Regions from separate parts of the Mycolicibacterium arcueilense genome, predicted to be linked through region 2. Evidence: predicted binding sites of a transcription regulator. Region 2 holds the regulator's gene; each other region holds the start of a gene.
What was found. Region 2 encodes LexA, which represses DNA repair genes until DNA is damaged. Its sites were predicted from a motif close to CGAACANNTGTTCG; they were not measured.

Region 1 (3,277 bases), 980 kb from region 2:
ATATCGGGCGGCCCGTCGCGAGCCGGAGACAGAAACCGTTCGAACAGCAGCTCGTTGGCGATCGGGTCGACGTTGGTGACCTTGAGCGCGTAGCAGACCGCCGAGTTGGCCGCCGATCCCCTACCCTGACACAGGATGTCGTTGTCCCGGCAGAACCGGGTGATGTCGTGCACCACCAGGAAATAGCCGGGAAACTTCAACTGCTCGATAATGCGCAACTCGTGTTCTATCTGCGCATAGGCCTTTTTCGCGCTGTCGACGGGCCCGTAGCGTTCGGCCGCTCCCGCCATGACCAGATGCCGCAGCCAACTGTCCTCGGTATGCCCGGCCGGGATGTCGAACGGCGGCAGCTGCGGAGCGATGAGCGCCAGGCCGAAGGCACACTGCTCACCGAGATCGGCTGCGGCCGAAACGATATCAGTACCGAACCGCTGGGCCATCTCCTCCCCCGAACGCAGGTGGGACCCGCCGAGCGGGGCCAGCCAGCCCGCCGCGGTGTCCATCGAGTTGCGGGCCCGGATCGCCGCCATCGCCATGGCCAGCCGGCCCCGGTCGGGTGCCGCGAAGTGCGCACCGGTGGTGGCCACCACCGGTATCCCGAACCTCGACGCCAGCCCGGCCAGGACGGCATTGCGTTCGTCGTCACACGGATGGCCATGATGGGTGAGTTCGATGCTGACCCGGTCGACCCCGAACCGGTCCACCAGATCCGCCAGCGCAGCGGCGGCAGCGTCCGGACCACCTTCCGAGAGCGCCTGGCGGACATGACCTTTGCGACAGCCCGTGAGAATGTGCCAGTGCCCACCGGCAGCCTCGGTGAGCCCGTCGAAGTCGTAGCGCGGCTTACCCTTCTCGCCACCGGCCAGGTGCGCCTTGGCGATCTCGCGAGACAACCGCCGATACCCCTCCGGCCCGCGGGCCAGCACCAGCAGATGCGGACCGGGCGGGTCCGGATCCTCGGTACGGGGAACGTTCCCCAGCGACAGCTCCGCGCCGAACACCGTGGCCACGTCCAGTTCCCGGGCCGCCTCGGCGAACCGGACCACTCCGTAGAGCCCGTCGTGATCGGTCAGCGCGATCGCCCGCAGGTTCAGCCGGGCCGCCTCCTCGACCAACTCCTCCGGCGTACTCACACCGTCGAGGAAGCTGTAGGCGCTGTGCGTGTGCAGCTCGGCGTACGGCACTGAGCCGGGTGTGCGGGAAACCTCGGGTGGCTGATAGCTACCGCGTTTGCGCGACCAGGCCGGGCTGTCCCCGCCGTCGCCGACGGGCTCCAATGGCAGGCCGGAACGGCGGGGCTTGCCGGTAAGCACCCGCTCCATCTCCGACCAGCTCGGCGGCCCGTTATGCCAACCCACCTCGCCAGTATATCGAACGTCTGTTCGATATCTCATGGGTGTGCGGCAACGGGTGTAGCCCGATACAACCCAAGAGATGCCGATCACGTCGTCGCCCCCTACGATGCCTCTGGGCTGGGGATCGGCTGTGAAAGGACGGCAATGGCGTCAACGAAATACATCGGCTACGTCGGTGGTGTCGCGGTGGCGGCGGGAGTCGGCGCGGCGATCGCCGTGGCCGGCCAGGGCACTGCTCACGCTGATTCGACGGATGGTGCCTCCAAGGAGTCGACCGGCAGCACATCCCAGCACGTCAACGCCGGACCCAAGCGCGGTATCGCCAAGGCCGGCGAGGTCAAGCGCCCTAAGCCGTTGTCCAAGGTCCCGTTGTCCAAGGTCAAAGAAAGCGTCAGGGACAACCTCGAGAAGCGCGCCGGCAAGATCGAGAAAGCCGCTGCCCAGGTCACTGACACCGTCAAGTCCGCCAAACCGGTGGCCGCCGCGCCCAAACCGAAGCCCACTGCCGAGGAGTTCGAGGCCGGCGAGGTCGCCAAGCTCAAGGACCTGTTCTCCCCCAAGCAGGCCGCAGCTCCCAAGCCGGCGCCCGTGGTGGAGGAAAAGCCGGATACCGAAACAGTCGCGCAGCCGACGAGCAAAACCTCGGTCGCCCCGAAGGTCGCCGCGGTCCAGGACCAGGCAGCTACGCCGTGGGACCCCAACCCGCTGCGCGACAATGATCCCGAACCGAAAGGCATTCCCCCCGAGATCCTGAATCTGCGGGATGCGTTGATGGGCGCCGCGCCGAACGAGCTCAAACCGCTTGTGCGCGAGGCGACCGAGCAGATCTACCGGGGCACCCAGATCGTGCCGTGGGTGAATGCGGTGATCCCGATCAGCAAGATTCTGCCCAGCCTGGCACCGGCGCTGGGTGACGATCCGGCCGCGCGGGATGCCCGGCAGACCATCATCAACGAGCTGATCAAGACCACGCCGCCGGGTTCGGCGGTGTACTACGGCTACGACATCATCGCCGACTTGATCAACCTGGAGGAGCCCGGCGCCGAACTCAAGGTCCAGGCCGTGACCACGGTCTGGGATCTCCTCGATCCATTCGAGCTGGCACACAACAAGGGCAACTCCGGCATCGGCGGCGCGGCCGGCTGAGCCACACCTTCACCGCGCCCGGGTGGGCCCTACTCCACGAGTGAAGGCGTGTCGTACCGCAGGGTTTCGCCCCGGAAGAACTCTGGACTGCGAGACCGCCAGACCATCATCAGCACGGCACCGAGGATCAGCACGCCGAAGCCGATGAAGAACACCAGGCCGATGCCGCCGATCGCCGCGCCGCTGGCGTTCTCCGGGTCCATGCTCTCCTTGATCGAGATCACGAACACCGCGGCCAGCACGATTCCGCCGAGCAGCGGGAACAGGAACTTGAACACCATGTTGTGGGCGTTGTCGAACAGCTCACGGCGGAAGTACCAGACACATGCAAACGCGGTGATGCCGTAGTACCAGCAGATCATGATGCCAAGGGCGGCAATGGTATCCAGCAGCGCACTCTCCGAGAGCAGGCTCACCACGGTGTAGAACACCCCGGTGACCACCCCGGCGGTGACGGTCGCGAACACCGGCACCAGATAGCGCGGGCTGACCTCGGCGAAACGCGGCGGGAACGCCTTGTAGGCGCCCATCGCCAGCATCGCCCGTGCGGCGGGCAGGAACGTGGTCTGCAGGCTGGCCACCGACGAAGCCAGGATCGCCAGGAACAGCAGCGGCCCGGCATAGGTACCGAGCACCGGATCCGCCAACGCGGCGAACACGTTTTCGGCATTGTCCGGATTGCCCAGCCCGAGATCGGTTTCCCCGACGCCGGCATACATCATGACCGCGACAGCGATCAGCAGATACGTCGCCAGGATGGACAGGACGCACAGCAG
Region 2 (3,277 bases):
GCCGACCAGACCGAAGACGGCGGTGTCATCAGCCAGCGGTTCAGCGGGGGAGCGATCTCGTGGGACCGCGACGCCGACAAGTTCACCACCGAGCCGTCGAAACTCGCCTCCGAGCTGAGCGGACTGCAGGTTCCCGGACTCGGGCAGACCCCGGCGGCCGGACCGCAGCCCTCCGACACCGACAGCAAGAAGCCGTTCTCCTGGCATTGGAGCTGGTGGTGGCTGATCGCGGTGATCCCGGTCGTGCTGCTCGCCGGGTTGATCGTCGGTGCCGCACTGTGGCACCGTCGCCGCGCCGGTGGCGATGACGACTTCGACCACGATCCGTTCGACGACGACTACGACGGCGGACCGGGAGATTCGTCCTACGACGAGGGTCGATATGACGACGCGCGCTACGGCTCGCGTGGGTACGACCACGATGAGTACCGCGATGGCGGTGGCTCCGACGCGGCCAACGGCTACGGCCCGAGCGCTGCGTACGGCGACGCCGCGACGGCGCGGTTCGCCGGCCCGGGCGAGGAATCTTCAGGCGCGGCGTCTCCGTACGACGGCCCCACCGATATCGCCATTCCGGTCAGCCAGTGGGCCGCTCCGCACGGATCGGCCAGTGGTTACGGGGTGCCGGGCGAGGAGGAGGAACCGCCGGAGGATTCCTCGCAGTTGGTCGGGGAGCAGGGCTTCGACGACTATGACGACGATGACGACTTCGAAGACGACTATGAAGATGACGACTTCGAGGACGACGACTTCGGCGACGAGGATCTCGATACGCCGATCGACGCCGAATTCGAGGAGGTCGCCGAGGGCGACGATGTCGACGACATCGAAGCGGAACTCGTGGACGAGGACCTGGTGGATACCGGGTCAATGCCCGGTCCGGTGGGCGGAGTGCGTGAGGCACAGGGTTTCGCAGGGCTGAGCGGCCTGGCGGTCCCGAGCGATCAGGACAACGTCGACACCGCGCCGACCCGCGTCATCACCGAGGCCGAGGCATACAGCAGCGAGGCGCACAGCGGGCGCCACGCCGCCATCGAACTCGACGAGATACCGACTGCCACCGCTATCCATCTGCCGTTGGACGATCCCCACCGTGCGCCGGAGGGCTATCCGATCAAGGCGGACACGAAGTCCGGACGGTACTGGGCGCCCGACAGTAGCGAGTACGACGACGCAGTGGCCGAGATCTGGTTCGCCAGTGAGGAATTCGCCCGCACGAACGGGTTCGTGCGCACGGACTGAGGGCTGTGGGGCTCGGCAGCCGTCAGGTGAGGCCGGGCCCTCGTCCGGTCAGATCTTGCGGATCACGGTGACGACCTTGCCGAGCACCGCTGCGTCGTTGCCCGGGATCGGGTCGTATGCCGGGTTGTGCGGCATCAGCCAGACCTGACCGCGGGTCCGCTTGAACGTCTTGACGGTGGCCTCGCCGTCGATCATGGCTGCCACGATGTCGCCGTTGTCGGCCACGCTCTGCTGGCGTACCACCACCCAGTCGCCGTCACAGATGGCCGCATCGACCATCGAGTCGCCGACAACCTTGAGCAGGAACAGTGAGCCCTCGCCGACCAATTCGCGGGGCAGCGGGAAGACGTCCTCGACGGCCTGCTCGGCCAGGATGGGGCCGCCCGCGGCGATACGGCCGAGCACCGGCACGAACGTCGGCTCGGGGAGCGCGTCGGAGCCGGCCACGTCGGTGGACACCAGTGCGGCGGCCGTCGGATCGTCGGCGGCGCGCACGTCGACAGCGCGCGGGCGGTTGGGATCGCGGCGCAGGTAGCCCTTGCGTTCCAGGGTGCGCAACTGGTGGGCGACCGACGAGGTCGAGGTCAATCCGACCGCATCGCCGATCTCGCGGATGCTGGGCGGGTAGCCGCGAGTGGTCACCGACGCGCGGATCACGTCGAGAATGGTGCGTTGCCGGTCGGTGAGGCCGCCCTCGGCCCGGCGTGGACCCGCGCCGTCCGATCCGGCCGGGCTTTCCGTGTTGCCGTCCCTGCTGCGGTCGTCGCTCATGGGGCCGAATGTAGTCCCTGATCGAACATTAATCAAACATGTGTTCGACGCGTGTTGTGGGCGTGTCTGCTGGTGGGGCGCATGGGGCGGCGGTTCGTGCTCGTGCGCGGGGTTCGTGGCCGGAACTTGTCGGTGCCCTGTTCTATCGTTTGGCAACAGTTCGATCACATGTTCTATCAATCGAACACCTGAGCGAGTATGTTCGAACACAAGAGCGAAAGAGTCCACCGAAAGGCAGTCAGATGGCGATCATCGATATCCCCGCCGATAGCCGTTCCCGCGCTGTTCGGGCCGTGCCCCAGTCCTCACCGCAGCGGGCCCGCTGCGCCGCAGGCGCCAGGGGCAGCGCCACCTTCGGTACCGGTGTGGCCCGGCCGGTACGCCGGGTGCAGCGGGCGCAGCGCCCGGGCCGTGCCCGCCCCGCCGCCGGTGCGGTCCACTACCGCGGAACCGGTGTGCTGATGTCGCGGGCGTCGCACCGCAGCCGGCCCATCACGCCGCTGACCACGGTGTTACTGGCCCTGGTCGCCGCCGGTATCACGGTGTGGCTCGGCCTGGTGGCCCAACTCGGTGGGGTGATGGGGGCCGAGAGCCCGCAGCCGGCGGAACTCGCGGTGGTCCAGGTGAAGTCCGGGGAGTCGCTGCAGCAGGTGGCACGCCGGGTTGCCCCGGATGCTCCGGTGGCCCGGGTCGTCGAGCAGATTCGTGACCTCAACCAACTCGACTCTGCCGCGGTCGACGCCGGGCAGACACTGCTCGCACCGGTTGGCTGAGCAGCGCAATGTCCGCTGAAACGTCCTGGCAGGCAGCATCACTGGCCGGTGTCGGCGTGAGCACCTACATGCCACTGGACCCGGCGGTGAGTCTGCCGAGGGCATCGCGGGTACGCTCAAGGGCGCTCGAACTAGTTGTCCGGCGGCATGACGAAGGAGCGGTAATGCATTGTCCGTTCTGTCGTCATCCTGATTCGCGTGTCGTCGATTCCCGCGAGACCGACGAGGGGCAGGCCATCCGGCGCCGGCGGTCGTGCCCGGAGTGCGGACGTCGGTTCACCACTGTGGAGACCGCGGTGCTGGCCGTGGTGAAGCGCAGCGGGGTGACCGAGCCGTTCAGTCGGGAGAAGGTCATCCGCGGAGTGCGCCGGTCCTGTCAGGGCAGGCAGGTCGACGACGATGCGCTCAATGTCTTGGCGCAGAAGGTCGAGGACGCGGTCCGCGGCCTCGGCACGCCGGAGATCCCCAGCAATGAGGTCGGCCTGGCGATC
Region 3 (3,277 bases), 1.2 Mb from region 2:
ACGGCGGCGACGGCCACCGCCCTGGACATCTCCCGAAGCGCCGCCGAATACGCCAAACGGGCGGAGGCGGTCACGGCTGTCACCGTCCAGATCATCGAGGACGAACACGGTCGGCGACAGTTCTTGGACACGCCGGTCAGCGGCCGGTGCAGCGGATGGTTGCTGACCGCGGCCCCCAGCGGGTGGTTGCCCTTCACGTCGCGGCTGTCGGGTGCCGAGTGGCGCAGTTGGCGCCTGGCCGCCAAACGACAGGTGATCGGTGGCAACGTGATGCGGGGTATCGAGCGGGCGGCCCCCGGGGTAACCGGAGTGCTGCTCGTCGGAGGCGGCGCCAGTGACGACGAACTGGTCCGAGCGGTCAGTGAGCAGCTCGGCCACGACGTGAGTGTGGGCCGGGGAAATGTGGCCGGTCAGCTGGGGCATCGGTTCGCGGTGGCCTATGGACTGGTGGCCATGGCGGCGCGGATGCCGGGCGGTCAGCCGCGGGATGAAGAGCTGGACCGGGTCGACCGGTCAGGCGGCAGCGTGAATGCGCACGACGTGGATGTCGCTGGTGAACACCCGCGCGCCGGTGGGTAGCGGCGGGGCGGTACTTCGATAGGTCCGACCGGTCGGCGTGGTGAGTTCTGTGGTGTGCCGGCCGTAACCGTCGTAGGTGGTCGCGGTCTGCCACCCGGGGCTTTCCTTTGCGTAATTGCAGCGTTCGCAAAGCCCTTGCCCGTTGACGGAGGTGGTCGCGCCACCGTCGGCGTGCCGGGTGATGTGGTCGATGTGCCGGATGGGGGCGTCGCAATACGGCGTGCGGCACTTTTGGTCACGCATGGCGATCAGCCAGCGCAGCCCCTTGGGGAACGCCCGGGCGGTGGACTCCATGGCGACCAGGTTGCCGGTGGCCGGATCGGCGTAGAGCTTGCGCACCGCGGCCTCGGCCTGGCGGTCCAGCAGCGCCGCCAAGGTCATCTGCCGGGCCACCTCTGCCGGGATGGGGCCGTATCCCTGCAGCACCGCCGGTTCGGAACCCTGGGCCAACAAGCTCTCGTCGGAGACCACCAGATTGAGCGCGACCGGGACCGCGGCTTCGACCTCACGCCCGGTGACCCGTCGGTAGAAGGCATCGGCCATCAACGGGCCTCGCCCCTGGCATCCACTTCCGGCGGCGATCGAGGCGGCCCTGGCGGCGGCGGCCTCCGCCTGCAGCACTTGATAGGCCGTAACGCCTTCTGCGGAGGTCAGCAGCGCCGTCACGTACGCCATTCCGTGCGGGGCCGGACGCAGCGTGACAGCGCGATCGCACTGATGGCGGCTGATGCGCGCCATCACCGCGTCGTGGTCGAGCCGAAAAGCCACCCGCCCGGCCTCAGCCTCAACCTTTTTGTCCCCAAGACCATCCAGCACTGCGGGATCCGCGCACAGTTCGGCGTCCATCGCGTGTCGATCTGCTGGTGAGAGGCAGGCGGCCTGGTCCGCGATGATCATCGCCCGGTCTTCGGTAAGCACGCCGGACTGCAGAGCCGCGAGCGTGTAGGGCATGTCGTCGACCAGGATCCTGGACATCTTCAGATACTTGGCCCCGTGCCAAGGGGAGGTCTTGCGGGCCAGCCCCACCTCGGATGCCAGCCCTTGAGCGCGTCTTGCGGCGGGCACACCCTCAGCGGCCTTACGGGCGAGGCGCTTGGCCTCCAGCATCGTCGTCACTCTGGCCTGTGCCGCGGCAATGCCGGCGGTCGCGCGGGTCATCGCGGCTAGCTGCTCCACCAACGCCGCCTCCGTGGCGTCGGGGTCGATGTTCCAACTATCTTCGAACATGTGTTCGAGTGTAGCACCGTTCACTGACTCGGTCTCTTCGACAGGGTTTCAGCCCACGGATGAGTTCTCGGGCGGCGCACAACCCACCCTTGAGTGCTAGCACTCGCATGTATAGAGTGCTAGGTGGCACGCGGCCAACCCCCAGCGCCGGCACCCGCGACGACGGAGCGAGGGGCACGGGCGCATGCCGAACACCTGGTTAACCCGAGGGCCCCGGAGCACACCGGAGCTCAATACCCAAACAAGTGGAGGGCTTCCATCGTGGCAGTCAACATCAAGCCACTCGAGGACAAGATCCTCGTTCAGGCCAACGCGGCCGAGACCACGACCGCTTCCGGTCTGGTTATCCCCGACACCGCCAAGGAAAAGCCGCAGGAAGGCACCGTCGTCGCAGTTGGCCCCGGCCGCTGGGATGAGGATGGCGAGAAGCGGATCCCCCTGGACGTTGCCGAGGGCGACACCGTCATCTACAGCAAGTACGGCGGCACCGAGATCAAGTACAACGGCGAGGAGTACCTGATCCTGTCCGCCCGCGACGTGCTGGCTGTCGTCGCTAAGTAAGTACTCGTGCGTCCGCCCCGGAGATCCCCGCGTTTCAGTGCGGGCGGTTTCCGGGGCGGTATGCGTTAGGAGTCATGAAAGAGACTTATGAGCAAGCAGATTGAGTTCAACGAGACTGCGCGCCGTGCCATGGAGGCCGGCGTCGACAAGCTCGCCGATGCGGTCAAGGTGACGCTGGGTCCGCGCGGTCGGAACGTGGTGCTCGCCAAGGCTTTCGGCGGCCCGCAGGTCACCAATGACGGTGTGACCATCGCGCGCGAGATCGACCTGGAAGACCCGTTCGAGAACCTCGGCGCCCAGCTGGTGAAGTCGGTGGCCACCAAGACCAACGACGTCGCAGGCGACGGCACCACCACCGCTACCGTCCTCGCTCAGGCCCTGGTCAAGGCCGGCCTGCGCAACGTCGCGGCCGGTGCCAACCCCATCGCCCTGGGTCAGGGCATCAGCAAGGCCGCCGACGCCGTGTCCGAGGCCCTGCTGGCCGCGGCCACCCCGGTGTCGGACGAAAAAGCCATCGCCCAGGTCGCCACGGTGTCCTCGCGCGATGAGCAGATCGGTCAGCTGGTCGGCGAGGCCATGACCAAGGTCGGTCACGACGGCGTGGTCACGATCGAAGAGTCTTCGACGCTGAGCACCGAACTCGAGGTCACCGAGGGTGTCGGCTTCGACAAGGGCTTCATCTCGGCCTACTTCGTCAACGACTTCGACTCGCAGGAAGCGGTGCTCGAGGATGCGGTGGTGCTGCTGCACCGCGACAAGATCAGCTCGCTGCCCGACCTGCTGCCGTTGCTGGAGAAGGTCGCCGAATCGGGCAAGCCGCTGCTGATCATCGCCGAGGACATCGAGGGCGAGGCCCTGTCCACGCTGGTGGTCAACGCCATCCGCAAGACGCTCAAGGCCGTCGCCGTCA

Region 1: the regulator LexA is predicted to act here: its motif matches at 1,372-1,385, upstream of AC4LGL_RS06850 (error-prone DNA polymerase).
Region 3: the regulator LexA is predicted to act here: its motif matches at 1,995-2,008, upstream of AC4LGL_RS05620 (HNH endonuclease signature motif containing protein).

The regions. Positions count from the first base shown of each region.
Region 1 is NZ_JBZTYL010000007.1:557,811-561,087, reverse strand. It holds gene AC4LGL_RS06850 (error-prone DNA polymerase) at 1-1,358, opposite strand, end outside; gene AC4LGL_RS06845 (hypothetical protein) at 1,500-2,501, shown strand; gene AC4LGL_RS06840 (APC family permease) at 2,531-3,277, opposite strand, start outside.
Region 2 is NZ_JBZTYL010000007.1:1,534,431-1,537,707, forward strand. It holds gene AC4LGL_RS11715 (LGFP repeat-containing protein) at 1-1,242, shown strand, start outside; gene lexA (transcriptional repressor LexA) at 1,291-2,013, opposite strand; gene AC4LGL_RS11725 (LysM peptidoglycan-binding domain-containing protein) at 2,256-2,786, shown strand; gene nrdR (transcriptional regulator NrdR) at 2,951-3,277, shown strand, end outside.
Region 3 is NZ_JBZTYL010000007.1:298,984-302,260, forward strand. It holds gene AC4LGL_RS05615 (diol dehydratase reactivase ATPase-like domain-containing protein) at 1-579, shown strand, start outside; gene AC4LGL_RS05620 (HNH endonuclease signature motif containing protein) at 514-1,806, opposite strand; gene groES (co-chaperone GroES) at 2,065-2,367, shown strand; gene groL (chaperonin GroEL) at 2,455-3,277, shown strand, end outside.